2 regions of the Cellulophaga baltica 18 genome follow, and region 1 is predicted to be linked to the other one. Evidence: riboswitches for the same ligand, from Rfam matches in the RefSeq annotation. Region 1 holds a riboswitch; the other holds the start of a gene.
What was found. A riboswitch is a leader RNA that binds a small molecule or an ion and turns the genes downstream of it on or off. The one in region 1 is predicted to bind thiamine pyrophosphate.

Region 1 (9,961 bases):
GCATGTTCGTAAGCTCTAATGACCTTTAATATTTCATTATCAGAGGCAAAGATGGTCTCCTCGATGGTTAAATTTGGATCTAAATTAGGTTCTTGATCTAAGAATGAAACTCTAATTCCCTTTCTGTAATTTACTTGGCCAGAATCTGGAGTGTCTAATCCGGATAATATATTTAATATGGATGTTTTTCCACTTCCGTTTTTAGCGATTAACGCTATTTTTTGATCTTTGTTTATTCCAAAAGAGATATCAGAAAATAAAACATGTTCGCCATAGGCTTTTGCAATATTTTCTACTGATAATAGATTCATGTAATTTTTGTATTAGAACTGGCAAAGTTAGTGAACTCTAGCAGACCTTTGATAATAAATTAAAAAGGAATATCTAAGGACTAAAGCAAATACGATTGGAAGGATTAAAATACTGAATATTTGTACTTTAAGAATCCAAAGTGTTAGTGCGATACCAATACAAGTAAGGAGTAATAGCATATAGATAGAAATCCATTTAGCAAGCGCTCCTTTTTTTAGTAAAAAGAATGCGATAAAGCTATTTATAGGAAAGGTCCATAAGAAATTAAAGTTCTTAGCGGTGGCTTGGTGGTCTGTTCCAAACCAAAGAAACACAATCAAGACTCCAGCTAGTCCTGTGGTTAAAAACAAAACAAAGTCCAGATATCTAGATCTTTTTTTTGCTTTGTAATCTTTTAACGTGATTAGGCATACTAGTATACTAAGTATAGAAAGCCATAGTAGTGGGGATAGAAGAAAGTTGGAATTTTTTTCTTCAGGTACTTCTTTTAATAAGGTTCTTTCTTTTGAAACTAATTTTTTTCCATCTACCGTAGCGTGCGGAAGTTGTTTAAATACATAGATTGGTAAAAATTGATGTTCCCATGGAGTGGCTTTTCGGTCAATTACAGATCCTAGGGCCAGATCTATACCAAAATTAGACCAGGAATTAACGTCTAAGTTTTGATGTATTAATTCTCTAAATGTAAACTGATTTTCTAGATGTGTATAGTCAAAAGTTAGTTTAGCTCCTAAAACAGTTTGTAAGGCATCGGGTAATCTTGTGGAGCAATTATCAAATAAGAAATCATATTTGTAAAACCTGTTTTCTGGAAGATGATTGTTTTCTAGAAATTTCAAAAAATCATTACGTTCTTGAACAGTGAGTTGTAAATCTTGTTCTTTTACCCATCTGTTTTCTAGTTGGTAGCCGTAAATGAAACCTTCAAAAGACTCACGTGCTAAACTATATAAAAGTTTACCTCGGGTGAATTTTGTGTAAAAGTTGGGCGTATTGAAATCAAAATGACCGTAATTATATACAACATCAATTCCTAAAGCAGGATCTTGAACCCGTATAGCGCTATGGCCAAATTTAGCATAAAGTTCATCTGCTGTTCCTACCGTTAAGACACTAATTTTTGATTTAGGAGATAGTGTTGGTTGCGAGAATCCAAATAAAGAAAAAGTAAGAAAGAAACTTAAAATGTATTTTTTAAATAGCATAGTATGGGGTAAAACTTTTCTACAAACAAATATGCGAAGAATTTATTTGAGATAATTAGTTCCGATAAAAATATCCTATTTTTACCAAAAGCTTAACACATGAAAAAACACATACCAAACCTTATTACTTTACTCAATTTATTCTGTGGGTGTATTGCTGTATTTTTTGCAGTTCACGGAGTTTTTGAAATGGTAGCATTGTTTGTTTTTCTAGGCATATTTTTTGATTATTTTGACGGATTTGCTGCGCGATTACTAAATGTTAAAAGTGGTTTGGGCTTACAGTTAGATTCTTTAGCCGATATGGTTACGAGTGGTGTGGTGCCGGGTATTGTGATGTTTAAGCTTTTAGAAATGTCTTCAACAGGAGGTTGGAGTGGTGGTTTGTTTTCTGAAAGTTCAGGCTTGGCTACATGGCAATCTTTTAAACTAAATCCTCAAGAATTAATTCCTCTTTTAGGGTTAATTGTTACTCTGGCTTCTGCCTATCGCTTGGCAAAGTTCAATATAGACGAAAATCAGACCAACTCCTTTATAGGTTTACCCACACCCGCAAACACTTTATTGATTATTTCTTTGCCTTTGATTTTGCTGTACCATACTAATGAAGTGTTAAACAACATGATACTTAATCAATGGTTTTTAATAGGATTGACATTTCTAAGTGCATATTTGCTGAATGCAAACATACCCTTATTCGCCTTAAAATTTTCAAATTGGAGCTTTAAAGATAATGCCATTCGCTACTTGTTTTTAGTGGTAAGTATTATACTCTTGGTAACCCTTAAGTTTATGGCGGTACCTGCTATCATCCTCTTTTATGTATTAACATCTGTCCTTAATTTAATTAAGGTAAAGGGGTAGTGTTTGTAGAATATTAGAGTGTGCATGTTCAAGATAAACACAATTCTTACTGATGCGGATACTATTTAAACTTCCGTTAATTAGTTTTTGAATGCCTATTTGAGTTTTACACAAAAAAAATAACCAATACTAAAAAGATGTTTTTTAGTGTTGGCTTTAATTATAGTTCTAATTGTTTTAGTTGTCTAAAACAGTTTCTTTTTACGTAATTCAAAATTCTGACCTAGATATACTTTACGTACCATTTCATCAGCGGCTAGATCTTCGGGAATACCAGACTTTAAAATTCCCCCTTCAAACATCAGGTAGGAACGCTCGGTAATCGCTAAGGTCTCCTGTACGTTATGATCGGTAATAAGAATACCTATATTTTTGTCTTTTAACTGTGCTACAATACGCTGAATGTCTTCTACTGCCACAGGATCTACACCTGCAAAAGGTTCGTCTAGTAGAATAAATTTAGGATCTGTAGCTAAAGCACGCGCAATTTCTGTTCTTCTACGTTCGCCACCAGAAAGTAAATCACCACGGTTTTTTCGAATATGGCCTAAGCTAAATTCTTCGATAAGCGATTCCATTTTCATTTCTTGCTCTTTCTTGCTGAGCTTGGTAAGCTGTAAAACACTTAATATGTTTTCTTCAATACTAAGTTTTCTAAATACAGAAGCTTCCTGTGCAAGGTAACCTATCCCGTTTTGTGCTCTTTTGTACATCGGAAACTTAGTAATATTCATATCGTTTAAATAGATATTCCCGCCGTTAGGTTTAACCAGACCAACAATCATGTAGAACGATGTAGTTTTTCCGGCGCCATTTGGACCAAGAAGACCCACAATTTCGCCCTGATTAACTTCTAATGAAATTCCTTTAACTACTGGTCGCCCTCTATAGGACTTCATTATATTGTCTGCACGTAACTTCATAAATGCTAGTTCGTTGTTGGTTTTTACCTTTTATATTGTTTCAAAACTAATGGAAAATGTGGTCTCTCTCAACTAATTAGAGAAAATTTAACCCTTATTCGTTTTCTTGCTCTTCTAAAGCTTCCCAATATTCATAAGCTCTACGTAAGTGCGGAACTACGATGGTACCTCCAACAAGTGTGGCAATACTTAAGGTTTCCATAACTTCTTCTTTGCTGGCGCCCACACTATGAGAACTTTCTAAGTGGTATTTCACACAATCATCACAACGAAGTACAGCAGAAGCTACAAGTCCAAGAAGTTCTTTTGTTTTAACATCTAAGGCACCGGGAGCAAAAGCATTGGTGTCTAAATTAAATATTCTTTTGATGATTTTATTATTATCGGCAAGCAGCTTATCATTCATTTTAGAACGGTAAGCATTAAATTCTTCTATTTGATTAGGCATTTTTCTTTCTTTTTGCTTCTTTTTTTAATTCTTTTCGGATTACATATCCAGAGATGTAAATACTAACTTGGTATAGGATGATAATAGGAATAGAAACTACAATTTGACTTGCAACATCTGGAGGGGTAATAACTGCAGATAAAATTAATACAACTACTAAAGCTATCTTTCTGTATTTCTTTAAAATTTCTGGCGTCACCAATCCTATTTTTGTTAAGAAATAGATGATGATTGGGAGTTCAAATATAATTCCACATGCAATTACAGATGATCTTAAGGTTGATATATAGGAGCTAAGATCAAATTCGTTTTTAACAACATCACTGACAGAATAGGTTCCTAAAAAGTTAATAGATAAAGGGGCTACAATATAATACCCAAATAATACGCCTAAGAAAAATAAGAAAGAAGCTATAAAAATAAAACCTCTAGAATTCTTGCGTTCTTTTTCATAAAGTCCTGGGCTAATAAATTTCCACATTTCGAATAAAATATACGGAAATGCGATAATTATTCCGGCCCAGATAGCGGTCCAAATATCCGCAGAAAACTGCCCTGCCATGGTTCTACTTTGTATGGTAAATGGCAATTCTTCAGCACAGAAATCAGACGTGAAATTAAAAAACTTTGCAATGTTGCAAAAGAACTCATAGGTTGCGAAATTCATTTTACTAGGGGCAAAAATCACCCAGTCGAAAATGTAACGGCTAAAAGCAAATGCTACAGAACCTACGATTAGTACTGCTAAAGTTGAACGGATTAGGTGCCAGCGTAATTCTTCTAGATGATCTAGAAATGACATATCTACGGTGTCTTTCTTATTTGCCATTATAAAATTCCTTCGTTGATTAAATTATGTATATGAACAATACCTTTATAGGTGCCATTTTCAATGGCAATTAGTTGTGATATGTTTTTTGCTTGCATTAATTCTAAAGCTTTTACGGCTAAAGAATCATTCTCAATAGTTTTAGGATTAGCACTCATAATATCTTTAGCGGTAAGTCCTTTGATATCATCATGCTTATTTAGCATTCTACGGATGTCACCATCGGTAACAACGCCTACAATTTTACCTTGGTCTAGTACGGCTGTTACTCCAAGCATTTTTGCTGATATTTCTACAATTACTTGTTTTACATCAGAGTGGATTTCTACTTCCGGCTTCATGTTATTTTCTACAATATCTGAAACACGTAGGTAGAGCCTTTTTCCTAAAGAACCTCCGGGGTGGTATTTTGCAAAATCTTTACTGCTAAATCCTCGTAATTCTAAAAGGCATATAGCTAAAGCATCACCCATAACTAATTGAGCAGTAGTGCTTGTGGTGGGTGCTAAATTATTTGGACAGGCTTCTTTTTCTACAAAAGTATTTAAGATAAAATCTGATTGTTTAGCAAGAACAGAGTCTAAATTACCGGTCATGGCAATAAGTGTATTTCCTGTTTTTTTTATCAAGGGAACCAGCATTTTTATCTCGGGAGTATTGCCACTTTTAGAAATGCAGATGACCACGTCATTCTGCTGAATGGTCCCTAAATCTCCATGAATTGCATCTGCCGCATGCATGAAAATTGCAGGTGATCCGGTGGAGTTTAATGTAGCCACTATCTTCGATGCAATTAAGGCACTTTTTCCTATTCCAGAAATAATAATTCGGCCTGTGGAATCCAATATATGATTGACGGTGTTCGAAAAATTAGCATCTAATAATGAAGATAAATTTTGAATGGCATTAGCTTCATTTTCTATGGTTCTTCTTGCTATGTCAAGTATCGCAGTATTATTTTTCAAATCAATTAATTCAATTATCTGATTGTATTCCTAAAAGAATGTCTTATATTTAGTTACAAAATTACATAAACTTAGTGTTAAAAGATATTTTAAATTCTTTAAAGTAAATTTTTGTTTTTTGTGTTAATTTTAAATTTGTTAAGAAACTAACTATATCGCATTGAAAATGCGAACTTAGCATCAGTATTAATAGTAAAATATATTATGAGCTTGAGTGAAATTGATTTGCATTCCTCACTAAAAAAATACTTTGGATTTTCACAATTTAAAGGACTTCAGGAAAGTGTTATTACAAGTATTCTTGAAGGTAAAAATTGTTTTGTAGTAATGCCGACAGGCGGTGGAAAATCGCTTTGTTATCAACTCCCTGCTTTGATGCAAGAAGGTACTGCAATTGTAGTTTCCCCGCTTATTGCGTTAATGAAAAATCAAGTAGATGCGATTCGTGGTGTCTCCTCAGAGCACGGTATTGCTCATGTTTTGAACTCATCATTGACAAAAACAGAAATAAAACAAGTAAAAAGTGATATCACTAGTGGTGTTACCAAACTACTTTATGTGGCACCAGAATCATTAACGAAAGATGAATATGTTGAGTTTTTACAATCTGTAAAAATATCATTCGTTGCGGTAGATGAAGCACACTGTATTTCAGAATGGGGTCATGATTTTAGACCTGAATATCGAAATTTAAAAAGTATAATTAGTCGCTTAGATGATACCATTCCGATTATTGGATTAACCGCTACAGCAACTCCAAAAGTACAGGAAGATATTATAAAAAACTTAGGGATCACAGATGCAGATTTGTTTAAAGCATCCTTCAATAGACCTAATTTGTTTTATGAGGTACGTCCTAAAACTCAGAATATAGAAGCAGATATTATTCGCTTTGTAAAACAAAATTCAGGGAAATCTGGAGTAATTTACTGTTTGAGTAGAAAAAAGGTAGAAGAATTAGCGCAAGTACTCCAAGTAAATGGAGTGAGTGCTGTGCCATACCATGCCGGTTTTGATACTAAGACACGATCTAAATATCAAGATATGTTCTTGATGGAGGATGTAGATGTGGTGGTAGCAACCATTGCCTTTGGTATGGGGATAGATAAGCCAGATGTTAGGTTTGTGATTCACCATGATATTCCTAAAAGTATAGAAAGTTATTACCAAGAAACGGGTAGAGCAGGTAGAGATGGGGGCGAAGGGCATTGTTTGGCTTTTTACTCGTATAAGGATATAGAAAAATTAGAAAAATTTATGTCTGGTAAGCCTGTGGCAGAACAGGAAATTGGAAATGCCTTGCTGCAAGAAATGGTAGCATATGCAGAAACATCTATGTCACGTAGGAAATTCATCCTTCATTATTTTGGTGAGGAGTTTGATGATGTAAATGGCGATGGAGCCCTTATGGATGATAATACCAAAAATCCAAAGGACAAAGAAGAAGCAAAAGATGATTTGGTAAAAGTGATTCAGGTGGTACAAGGTACCATGGAGAAGTTCAAATCTAAAGAAATAGTCAAAGTACTTACAGGTAAAGTCAATGCTATTATTGCATCGCATAAAACCGATGAAAAGCCATTTTTTGGTATCGGAAAAGATAGAGATAAAGAACATTGGATGGCATTAGTGCGCCAAGGTTTAGTTGCCGGTTACCTACGAAAGGAGATAGAACAATATGGAATTTTGCATGTAACTCCGAAAGGAGCGGAATATGTGAAGAACCCAGTTTCTTTTATGATGACCAAAGATCATGTGTACAATAAGGCAGCAGATGATGCTATTGTAAGTGCCGCTAAGACGAGTGCTGGCGTTACAGATGAAGCCTTATTAAAAGTGTTAAAAGATCTTAGAAAAAAACAAGGTCAGAAATTAGGCGTTCCTCCCTTTGTAATCTTTCAAGATCCTTCTTTACAAGATATGGCCCTAAAGTATCCTGTGACTTTAGAAGAGCTTGTAAATATTCATGGGGTAGGAGAAGGTAAAGCTAAAAAATATGGTAAGCCATTCGTAGAATTTATTAAAAAGTACGTCGAGGATAATGATGTTATTCGTCCAGATGATTTAATCGTAAAAAGTACCGGTGCTAATTCAGCTTTAAAATTATACATCATCCAGAATGTAGATCGTAAATTACCTTTAGATGATATTGCATCAGCAAAGGGCTTAAGTCTGCCAGAGCTATTAAAAGAAATGGAGCAGATTGTATATAGCGGTACGAAGCTAAATATTTCCTATTGGATTGATGATGTCTTAGATGAAGACCAACAAGAAGAAATTCATGACTATTATTTGGAAGCAGAATCAGATAATATAGATCTAGCTTTAAAAGAGTTTGATGGCGACTATGAAGACGAAGAACTTCGATTGTATCGTATTAAATTTATTAGCGAAGTAGCTAATTAAGAGCATCTTTTAGTTTATACTATAGCATAACACTCCTAAATTTTAGGGGTGTTATTTTTTTATAGGCATGTTGCTAAATTGTTAATTCTTTGAAATTATCTTTTAAATATGTGTATAAAGCATTTAGTTCCATAGAATTTTTATAGTTTTACAGTGTAAACTTTAGGGGTGTTCCTTTTACGGAACTGAGAAATACCCTTTGAACCTGATGCGGTTAGTACCGCCGAAGGGAAAAGTTGAAAAGCACCTTGCAATGGGTGTTTGCAACCTTTTCATATGTGTGTGCTTTGTTCTTGAAGCACCTCCTTTTTCAAAGAATATTCTCTGCTTTTAAAATTTACAGCATATTTAAAATATACTGTATATGATTTCTATTACCGTAAATGAAAAACCAATACGTATTGAAAAAAATACAAACGTATTGCAACTTCTCGAAAAATTGCAAACACCTCAAAACGGAATTGCAGTCGCTTTAAACAATACTATTATCACCAAAGATTTCTGGAAATATGAAATTTTAGATGAGAATGATTCTCTTCTAATTATTCAAGCCACTCAAGGCGGTTAATAGCCTCTTTGAAACCCCCTAGTACAGTATTTATTTCTTAAAGATCAAATCTCACAATATATGAAAAGTAAAGACACCGCACCAAAAAACGAAAAGCTTAGTACGCAACCTTTTCCTAATTCTAAAAAGATTTATGTAGCAGGAAAACTACATCCACAATTAAAAGTGGCTATGCGAGAAATTGCGTTGAGTGATACTAAAGATTCTTTGACAGGAAAGCTTACTCCCAACGAGCCAGTTACAGTTTATGATACTTCAGGTCCTTATACAGACCCTAACATAGAAATAAACGTTCACAAAGGAATAGATAGAATCCGTGAACAGTGGATTTTAGAGCGTGGAGATGTGGAGCAATTAGAGGGGTTTACCTCAGAATATTGTAATGAACGTCTCAATGATAAGAGTTTAGATCATATGCGTTTTTCACTTTTAAAAAAGCCAATGCGTGCTAAAGAGGGTAAAAATGTAACGCAGCTGCATTATGCTAAAAAGGGAATAATCACTCCAGAAATGGAATACATTGCTATTCGTGAGAATCAGCGTATGGAAGAAATGACCGAAATTGCAAAACAGCACAAAGGAGAACATTTTGGCGCGGCCATTCCTAATAAAATTACGGCAGAATTTGTACGGGAAGAAGTGGCTAGAGGTAGAGCTGTAATTCCTAGTAATATAAATCACCCAGAAGCAGAACCCATGATTTTGGGTCGTAACTTTTTGGTGAAGATAAACGCCAATATTGGTAACTCTGCCGTTACCTCTTCCATAGAAGAAGAAGTAGAAAAAGCGGTTTGGGCATGCCGTTGGGGTGCCGATAATATTATGGATTTGTCCACAGGGCAAAACATCCATGAAACGAGAGAATGGATTATTCGTAACTCTCCAGTTCCTGTAGGGACTGTGCCTATTTACCAAGCTTTAGAAAAAGTAAATGGCGTTGCAGAAGATCTTACTTGGGAAATTTTTAGAGATACACTTATTGAGCAAGCAGAGCAAGGAGTAGATTACTTCACAATTCATGCAGGTGTTTTATTGCGTTATGTGCCTATGACGGCTAAACGCGTTACAGGTATTGTTTCTCGTGGAGGTTCTATTATGGCTAAATGGTGTTTAGCACATCATAAAGAGAGTTTCTTGTATACGCATTTTGAAGATATTTGTGAGATTTTAAAACAATACGATGTAGCGTTTTCTTTAGGAGATGGTTTACGTCCTGGATCTGTTGCAGATGCTAATGATGAGGCACAATTTGCAGAGTTAGAAACATTGGGGGAACTCACAAAAATAGCACGTAAGCATGAGGTACAATGTTTTATAGAGGGCCCTGGTCACGTACCAATGCATATGATCAAAGAAAATATGGAGAAACAAATAGAACTTTGTGATGAAGCTCCTTTTTATACGTTAGGACCTTTAACAACAGATATCGCGCCAGGATATG
Region 2 (9,961 bases), 1.6 Mb from region 1:
CTCCTGAAAATTTTAATGAATCGTATAGTGGCGCTATTGAAGCAAAAAAAGCATTAGCACGGTCGCTGAATATCCCTGCAGTACGTTTATTACAGTCTTATGGTTTAGAAAAATTTAGAGATCAATTAAATGTTTTTGAATTAGGCGGCTTGAATAAAACGGCAGATCATTACGGGTTGACCTTAATCTTAGGGGGGGCAGAAAGTAACCTGTGGGATTTGTGTAAAACCTATGCAAACCTTGCTTCTACCGTAAATCATTATAATAAAAGCTCTAGCGAGTATTTTAAAAATGAATTTACAGAGCCCACCTATTTTCATAATAGTACTTTAGATTTTGGCGCTAAATCTCAAAGCAAAACTGTTTTTGATGCAGGTAGTATTTACCTGACTTTTGAAGCGATGAAAGAAGTAAACAGGCCAGAAGGCAGTGAGTCTTGGGAATTTTATGATTCTAGCAAAGAAATAGCGTGGAAAACAGGAACTAGCTTTGGGAATAAAGATGCTTGGGCAATTGGGGTAACTACAGACTATGTGGTAGGTGTTTGGGTAGGAAATGCAGATGGAGAAGGAAGACCAAATACCACAGGGGTATCTAGTGCCGCGCCTATTTTGTTTGATGTTTTTGACGTGTTACCAAATTCTACTTGGTTTTCTAAGCCTTTAGATGAATTTGTTTCTGTGGTAGTGTGTGCTGAAAGCGGGTATTTGGCTACAGAAGTTTGCCCTAAAAAAACGATTGATATTCCTAAAAAGCAAAACTATGTAAGTGCTTGCACCTATCATGAATTGGTTCATTTAGATCAGCATAGGCAGTTTAGAATCAATTCTTCCTGTGAAGATTTATCAAACACAGTTACAGCGTCTTGGTTTGTACTTCCTCCCTTAATGGAGTATTATTACAAGCGCACACATCCATCGTATAAAACACTGCCTGAATTTAGAAATGATTGCGTTTCTGTTATGATGCCAACTATGGAGTTCATCTATCCTAAAGATAGAAGTCGCATTACTCTAGCTAAAAATTTTGAAGGGAAAAAAAATGAGCTCGTTTTAAAATTGGCACATGCGAAGCCCGAGACAAGAGTATTTTGGTATTTAGATAGTACGTACCTTAAAGAAACTAAGGATTTTCATGAACTTGCTATTTTACCTGATGAAGGTGATCATACGATATCAGTAGTTGATGAACTAGGAAATGAGGCTAGCATCATGATCACCATTCAATAGGAATTGAGCTTAATCTAATTTATCGGTTAGGTCTTTGAATATTTTCTTGGCATTTTTATCATTGTAAAGCACCTGATAAACAGCATCTAAAATGGGCGTTTTAGATTTCTTTTTTCTATCGTTGTTTAGTTTGTAGGCACTTTTTGTTGCGTAGTATCCTTCTGCAACCATTTTCATTTCCATCATGGCACTTTTAACCGTGTAGCCTTTTCCTATCATATTCCCAAACATCCTGTTTCTACTAAAAACAGAATAGCCGGTTACTAATAAGTCGCCCAAATAGGCAGAGTTATTAATATTACGTTTCATGCTATGTACTCTTTTAATGTAACGTTTCATTTCGCGAATAGCATTACTCATAAGGACACTCTGGAAATTATCGCCATATCCTAAGCCATGAGCAATTCCGGCAGCAATAGCATAGATGTTTTTTAGCATTGCAGCGTATTCTGTACCTATGATATCATCAGAAATCTTTGTTTTGATATAATCGCTACTTAAATGTTCTGCTACAATTTCTGCTTTATGTTTGTCACCACATGCAATGGTTAGGTAAGATAAGCGCTCTAAAGCAACCTCTTCTGCGTGACAAGGACCCGTAATTACTCCAATATTTTCATAAGGAATAGTGTATTTTTTATGTAAATGCTCTCCAACAATGAGTCCAGTTTCTGGAACAATACCTTTAATTGCAGAAAACAAGGTCTTTCCTTTTAAAGAAACGGTTAGTTTAGATAGTTCTGCCTCTAAAAAAGCCGAGGGTACTACAAAAATGATAATATCAGCATTGCTTACGGCTGTATTAATATCATTGGTTAATTGTAATTGCGTAGTATCAAACTCTACAGAGCTTAAATAATTAGGATTATGTCCTTGTGTTTCTATATGTTCTATGGCATCCGTATTGCGCATAAACCATTGTAAGGTGTCTACATTTTCTGTTAACATTTTTACAATTGCAGTTGCCCAACTTCCACCGCCCAAAACGGCAAATTTCAAATCTCTATTCATAATTCAATCTTTAAAAAATTAAAGTATTGTCTTTCTCCAAGGCTTAATAAAACCCATCTGTCTTTTGCAAAATTAGTCAAAATCAAGATAATATAAAATGATGATAATCAGCACTATAATATTTTTGGCACGAGAATTGTTTTATACCTAGCAACCATAAAATTTTAGATTATGAAAATAAAATTACTATTCGGATTTGTATTCCTAGGATTATTAGCTTCTTCATGTTATACAGAAGTTATTGTAGCAGATGATTTTATTGAGGAACCAGTGTTTAACGTTAATCAGGTTCTAGCATCAAAAGATTTATGGTACATAGATATTAATGCAACACAAGGAAATGGCGAAGTGCCATTTTTACAAAGAGCATTTACAGTTTCTTTTGTTGGGGGTACATTATATGCAAATAATAACTTAGTAGGTATTGGTAAATCTGGAAACGGCTTTGGTATAGATGTAGGCGTCTATGATGGCGCTCGTGGTCTTTTAGAAATAGATCACGACCTAGATGGCTTTTATGATCTAGAAGTTTTTGTGGTGAATAATGCTACAATAGAACTATACCATAGAAGAACAGATACGTCTTATTTCTTAAGAGGATATCAACGCAGCAATTTTGATTATGATATGGTGTTCTACGAGAATATTCAGTATTTCTTACAAGAATATGATGCATGGGAAAAAGTATTTACTAGTCAGGCAGGAGCAATAAACGATTTTGATAATGAGCATTTCTTACAATTTTTATCCGGAGACAATGGTGACTTTTTTAGATCATCTATAGATGGGCCAGGAACTAGCGTTGGTAATTTACAGTGGGATTTTGAAGGGGATTATCAAGTATATGATATAGCAAATGATGACTCTTTAAAAGCATTAACCTTAAGTTATGATTTTATAGGTGATGATTATTTTGAATTATATGTAATTAATGATGGTACTATAGAATTGTATCATCCGGATAGCGGAACTTCTTATGAATTTAAAGGACGTGGGTATATTCAATACTTAAAATCGGAGGATGCTGCTAATGCCAAAAAGAGGGTAAAAGTTTCTAATCCTACAATGAAGGTAACAAGACAGAAAAAATAGAAGAATTTTTAGTTGGTAGGTTGTTTAAACCGCTGTGAGAGTAAGCTCTTGCAGCGGTTTTTTAGTATAAAATTTTTAATTCTATTTAAGAATTGCTAAAAAGTAAAGGGCTAATCTGTTAATTATGTTATAATTAGTGGTAGGTGGTATTGCGCAGTTGAAAAGTGGTACTTTTGCAACTTCAAAAAAATTAGTACAAGAAATGAATTTTATCAAAAAACTTACTTCCAATCCTAAAAACGATTTTTTCGCAGGAGTTACAGTTTCCCTAGCGATGATTCCTGAGGTAGTTGCTTTTGCTTTTGTGGCAAACATAGACCCCTTAGTTGCCTTGTCAGGTGCATTTATTATTGGATTAATTACGGCCATATTTGGGGGTAGACCAGGGTTAATTTCTGGAGCCGCAGGTGCTGTAGCTGTAATTTTTGTAAACTTAATTAAAGAAGGTCATGTAAGAGGTTTAGAATTTGATATTCCGGTGGAAAATATGGGCTACTATTACCTATTAGGAGCCGTTATTTTAATGGGATTAATTCAAATATTTGCTGGGGTTTTAAAACTGGGTCGCTTTGTGCGTTTAATTCCGCATTCTGTAATGATGGGATTTGTAAACGGTTTAGCTATTGTAATATTCATGGCTCAAGTAAAAATGTTTAGCCATAAAGTGCCTAATACAGATCCTGATGCTGTTGAGAAATATATGAGTGTATTTATGCATGGCCCTGAATTATTTTTAATGATTGGGTTGGTGTTATTTACGATGGCTATCATTCATTTTTTACCAAAGCTTACCACGAAAATTCCTGCTGCGTTAACCGCTATTTTGATTACCACATTTGGAGTTATTCTTTTAGATTTAGATGTAACTACAGTAGGATCTTATATTAGAGAAGGTGGTGGAGATGGTTTAAGTGGTGAATTTCCAACACCAAATAAAGAATTATGGCAATTGTTGCCTTTCAATTTAGATACGTTTACGTTTATCTTGCCTTACGCTTTCTTAGCAGCTAGTGTGGGTTTAATTGAAAGTTTAATGACCTTAAATTTAGTAGATGAATTAACTGATAGCCGCGGTAGAGGTAATAAAGAATGTGTTGCACAAGGTATGGGTAACATTGCTAGTGGTTTACTAGGAGGTACTGGTGGTTGTGGTATGATTGGCCAAACGGTAATTAATATCAATGCTAAAGGTAGAGGTCGTTTATCAGGTATTGTAATGGCATTAACCTTACTTTCATTTATTTTATTTGCAGATACCTATATAGAGCAAGTTCCAATAGCAGCGTTGATTGGAGTGATGTTTATGATGGTAATAGAAACTTTTGCATGGTCTAGTTTTAGAATCTTGAAGAAAATACCTAGATCGGATGCTTTTGTATTAATAGCAGTATCAGCAATCACTGTATTTTTCGATTTAGCAATAGCAGTATTCATTGGTGTTATTATATCAGCTCTTGCGTTTTCTTGGGAAAATGCTAAGCGAATTAGGGCTAGAAAAAGTACGGATGAAAACGGAGTTAAAACCTATGAAATATTTGGTCCATTGTTCTTTGGTTCTACCACTGGTTTTACAGAAAAGTTTGACGTTGCAAATGATCCTGAAGAGGTTGTTATAGATTTTAAAGACAGTCGTATTGCAGATATGTCTGGGATTGAAGCGATTAATAAACTTTCAGAACGCTACAAGAATGCAGGCAAGAAATTGCACTTGAAACACTTGAGTAAGGATTGTATTAAATTATTAGCTACAGCAGATGATATTGTTGATGTGAACGTTTTAGAAGACCCTAAATATAAAGTTGTTGCAGATGGTTTTAATTATGATGATTAAATAAAGATTACCAAAACTTATAAAAATGATGTAGCGGGCCATGACCTTTTCCAAGGGTATGGCTCGTACTATTTATAATCGCTTGTTCTAAATACAACTTACCTTCTTTTACCGCTTCTTCTAGAGAATTTCCTTTCGCTAAAAAAGTAGCAATAGCAGCTGAAAGCGTGCACCCAGTGCCATGCGTATTTTTAGTAACTACTTTCTTAGATGGTAATTCAATCAAGGTATTGTTTTCATTATTGTACAAAACATCTATAAGAAAGTTGTGATTTAAATGTCCAGCTTTTAATAATACAGAGGTGTTGTATAACTTCCCTAGTTTTTTGGCTGATACCTTTAAATCAGAAGTTTCTGTAATGGTTGTGTTGAGTAATAATGCACATTCTGGAATATTGGGAGTAATTAGTCTAGCAAGAGGAAAAAGATTGCTTTTTAAAGCGGTAATAGCGTCCATTCTTAAAAGAGTATCTCCTGAGGTGGCTACCATAACAGGGTCTACGACAATATTTGGTGTTTGGTATTTTGTTAGAGCATCAACTACCGTGTGTATTGTTTCTGCATTGTGCAGCATGCCAATTTTAAGAGCATCCGTTCCAATATCATCCAGAACAGCTTCGATCTGACTTTTTAAATGTTTTGCGGGAATTGGGTGAATGTCAAAAACGCCCAAAGTATTTTGCGCGGTAAGTGCCGTAATTGCTGTGGTTCCATAGCCTCCGCAAGCGCTTATGGTTTTTAAGTCAGCCTGTATGCCGGCTCCAGCTCCAGAGTCGCTACCAGCAATAGCCAATACAGTTTTAAATTTTTTCACAGCCATTTTGTGCTAAACTAAAGTCACAAAAGGAGCGGCTGCATAAATAACAGGTGTGTTGTTATTAAGCAATACTCGTTTCCCTTCGTTGCAATTAAACAAATCAGGTTCAAAGGGTAGTTTCTCAGCCCATACAGAGCACCCCTAACGAACACGTAAAGCTAAATGTACTATTATAAAGTTCTTAGATACTCGGCAATAGCTCTTGTATCTTCGTCAGACAAATTACTATCTAACATGATAGCATTGTTGTATTCTTTAAGTAAAGCTTTTGCGATAGGATCTTCTTTGATCATTTGTGTTGGGTTGCTAATCATATTCATTACCCAAGAAGCATTTCTTCTTTCGTAAACACCAGATAAAGCAGGTCCAATTAAACGTTGATTAGGCATATGGCAAGCCGTACAAACTCCGTTGTATTTAGCTTCGCCTTTCGCTGCTAATTCAGTATCTATATCTTCAGGGAATGAAATGCCTTTAAAAGGGCCAATACCTTCATTGTCCATATCTACAGGAACTTCTGCATTGGTTTCTTCAGCTTTCTTTTCTGTTTTAGTACGGTTCATTTCAAAACCATCTTTTTTCTCTTCCTTTTTCTCACCACAACTAGCTAAAAGGACTGCTAATGCTAAAACGCCAACTATTTTTTTCATTTTTAAACATGAGTTAATTAATGTACTAAGATAAGTATTCTAATTATTTATTAGAGTTCATTCAAAAAATTTAAACATCTTTTCTCTGTGTAGGTGGTATTTTTAACGCCGTAAAAGCCCACATGACCGCCAAAATTTGGGGTTTCAAGAAACAGCTTTTCATTATTTTTTGCTTCGGCGTATGGGTAGCATTCCGGTCCTAAAAAAGAATCGTTCTTGCTATTAATAATCAAGGTTGGTATATTAATGCTAGGTAGAAATTGCCGGCAGCTAGATTGGGTGTAGTAATCAATGGCATCCGTAAAACCATGTGCTCTACTGGTGTAGATATCATCAAAGTCTTTGAGTGTTTTGATGCTGTTAATATCTTGGTCTGATATTTTATCAGGGAAAAGTTTTTGTTTTGATTGTAATTTTTCTACCAAATGTTTCTTAAATCTAGCCGCATACAAGGCATTCTTAGGGCGCAACAATTGCCTTAAGGAACTATGAAGATCGCAAGGAACAGAAACCGCTACGGCACCTTTTATTTCTTTAGGAATTATCCGTTCTTCTCCTAAGTATTTTAAAGTCAAATTTCCACCGAGACTAAAGCCTTTGATAAAAATTTCAGTGTAGGATTTATTTTTTAATAAGTGATCAATTACGGCTTCTAAATCTTCTGTGGCCCCAGAATGATACGATCTAAATAAATAATTTGGGACACCGCTACAGCTTCTTAAATTAATAGCGCAAGCATCATAACCATTTTGATTAAAAACTTTTGCGCTACCTGTGATATACGGCCGCTGAGCGCTGCCTTCTAAACCATGTATAAGAATAATAACTTTATCTGACTTTTGTGTAGCAAAGCTCCAGTCAAGATCTAGAAAATCTGTGTCAGATAAGGTAATTCGTTCTCTTTCTTGTACAACACCGTCTATTTTTCTAAAAATACCAGAATAAATGGTAGATAAATGTCCGTTTTTAAATAAGATTGGAGGGTTGTAGTTAGAGGCTACTAAGGGCATATTTCATTATTTCGGATATACTTCTAGAACTTTAATTTGTTCTTCGATAGCAGATTTGAATTCGGTTTTAAGTTTTGAAACTAAATCAGCTACAGGTTCAATATCATCAATCATGGCAACACCTTGCCCTGCAGACCATATTGTTTTCCATGCTTTGGCTTCTGTGTCTAGTTCCTTTCCAAAATCAATTTTCACATCTTTCTTTAAATCCTCTTCTGTAATCCCAGCGGCTTTTAAACTTGCACCTAAAAAGTTAGCGTGTACACCAGAAATAGATGCGGTATAAACCACATCACTGGCACCCGCATCAATAATCATTTTTCGGTATTCATCCGTAGCTTTGCTTTCTGTAGTGTTGATAAAACGGGTACCCATATAGGCTAAATCTGCTCCCATTTGTAGGGCTGATGCAACATCTCTACCCGTACTAATGCATCCAGAAAGTAAAATGGTTTTGTGAAAAAACTTCTTTATTTCGGCAACTAAAGTCATTGGATTAATAGTTCCTGCATGGCCACCTGCCCCAGCAGACACAAGGATTAAACCGTCTACACCAGCTTCTGTTGCTTTTTCGGCATGTCTCTTTTTGATAATATCATGAAATACAATTCCGCCATAACTATGAATAGCATCTACAACCTGCGATACAGCCCCTAAAGAAGTTATGATTAATGGAACTTTATGTTTTACACATAATTTAACGTCTGCCTCTAATCTTGGATTGGTTGGGTGTACGATAAGATTTACACCAAACGGAGCAGCCTTTTTACCTGTTTCTTTTTCAAAATCTGCTAAAGCGGTCTTTATTTCTATTAACCACGCTTCAAACCCTTCGCTAGTTCTTTGATTTAATGCAGGAAAAGTACCTACAACACCATTTTTACAACATTCGATGACTAATTGCGGTCCAGATATTAAAAACATTGGTGCTGCAACAATTGGTAACGATAAATTTTTGATGAACGACGGCTTTTGATCCATAAGATTAGATTTTGATACTATAAAAATACTACAATTTTTTAGGAATATTTTTCCTTGATTTATCAAAACTATGGTATTTTTACGATTATTATGCATGCATAACAAAAAAATTACAGGATGTATTTAAAAGATTTTGAAATTAGATGGAGTGATGTAGATGCTAATAGGCACCTTGCAAACTCGGCATATTTAAATTTTATGAGTCATACACGTATGGCTTATTTGATGGAATTAGGTTTTACACACCAAACAATGGCAGAGCATGAAATTGGCCCTGTTGTGTTCTATGAGCATATTTATTATTTTAAAGAAGCTTTTTTGGGTAAGCCTGTAAAAGTGTCTATGGAAGTAGTAGGAATGAGTGAAGATGGAAAGTTTTTTGAATTTCATCATAATTTCTACGATAATAAGGGAAGAAATTTTGCGCATTGCGAGATGATGGGAGCTTGGATAGATTTAAAAACAAGAAGCTTAACCGGATTAACAGATGATTTTTTAATGGCTTTTAATAAGGCGGATAAGCCTGATAATTTTAGAGTGCTATCTAAAGAAGATACACGTAAATTTGTAAAAGTACCTAAAGACTTGGTTTAGCTTTTTTGCTAACCAAGTATACCCCCAAGAGCACGAGTAACATGGCTGTTAATTTTAGTAGGTTTAATTGGTCTTTGCCTGATAAAATCGCAAATACGACACCAATTAATGGTTGCAGGTAAGCGAATGCGCCAACGGTAGTTGCTTTTAACTGTGTTAATGCAAATCCATTAAATAAGTAGGTGCAGAATGTAGTTCCTAGAATTACGAAAGCAATGGCTCCTAAAATATTAAAAGGTAGATCAGCCCATTGAATTTCTAAAAAATCAGGTAATGTTAGCGGTAAACTGATTAGTGTGCCGATTAAAAACAACCATTTTAGTACACCAAATGGGTGATATTTGGTGATCAGTTTTTTTACGAGAATAAGATATATTCCGTAGGAAAGAGAGTTTATAATAAATAAGAAATTACCTAAGGGGATATTTGCAGCATCGGTTCTGTTTTCCGCACCAAAAAGCACTAAAGTCAGTGCGCCGATAAGTCCAATAAAAATCCCTACTCCTTTTTGCCACGTTATTTTCTCTTTAATAAATAAGGCAGATAATACCACAACAATAATGGGCGTCACTGTAATTAATACGGCGCTATTTATAGGGGTAGATAGTTCTAGGCCTTTGAAGAAAGAGAGCATATTAATACCCATTCCTGCAATGGCACAAATAAGAAACCGACCCCAATCACGTCGTTCAATTTTCTCATTTGGAATAAAAGGCGTCATGCACCAAAATAAAACGGTAGCACCC

Region 2: linked by a shared signal. The riboswitch ahead of thiD (bifunctional hydroxymethylpyrimidine kinase/phosphomethylpyrimidine kinase) and the one ahead of thiS (sulfur carrier protein ThiS) in region 1 are both predicted to bind thiamine pyrophosphate.

The regions. Positions count from the first base shown of each region.
Region 1 covers NZ_CP009976.1:2,499,453-2,509,413, forward strand. Annotated here, with positions in the region: gene M666_RS10555 (ABC-F family ATP-binding cassette domain-containing protein) at 1-311, opposite strand, end outside; gene M666_RS10560 (lipoprotein N-acyltransferase Lnb domain-containing protein) at 339-1,517, opposite strand; gene M666_RS10565 (CDP-alcohol phosphatidyltransferase family protein) at 1,617-2,381, shown strand; gene lptB (LPS export ABC transporter ATP-binding protein) at 2,567-3,304, opposite strand; gene M666_RS10575 (carboxymuconolactone decarboxylase family protein) at 3,399-3,752, opposite strand; gene tatC (twin-arginine translocase subunit TatC) at 3,745-4,581, opposite strand; gene M666_RS10585 (KpsF/GutQ family sugar-phosphate isomerase) at 4,581-5,546, opposite strand; gene recQ (DNA helicase RecQ) at 5,751-7,952, shown strand; TPP riboswitch at 8,107-8,201, shown strand; gene thiS (sulfur carrier protein ThiS) at 8,317-8,520, shown strand; gene thiC (phosphomethylpyrimidine synthase ThiC) at 8,581-9,961, shown strand, end outside.
Region 2 covers NZ_CP009976.1:926,501-936,461, reverse strand. Annotated here, with positions in the region: gene pbpC (penicillin-binding protein 1C) at 1-1,229, shown strand, start outside; gene M666_RS03845 (NAD(P)H-dependent glycerol-3-phosphate dehydrogenase) at 1,239-2,240, opposite strand; gene M666_RS03840 (hypothetical protein) at 2,412-3,332, shown strand; gene M666_RS03835 (SulP family inorganic anion transporter) at 3,535-5,163, shown strand; gene thiD (bifunctional hydroxymethylpyrimidine kinase/phosphomethylpyrimidine kinase) at 5,171-5,983, opposite strand; TPP riboswitch at 6,041-6,133, opposite strand; gene M666_RS03825 (c-type cytochrome) at 6,151-6,630, opposite strand; gene M666_RS03820 (YheT family hydrolase) at 6,681-7,640, opposite strand; gene M666_RS03815 (NAD(P)H-dependent flavin oxidoreductase) at 7,647-8,621, opposite strand; gene M666_RS03810 (acyl-CoA thioesterase) at 8,739-9,215, shown strand; gene M666_RS03805 (DMT family transporter) at 9,199-9,961, opposite strand, start outside.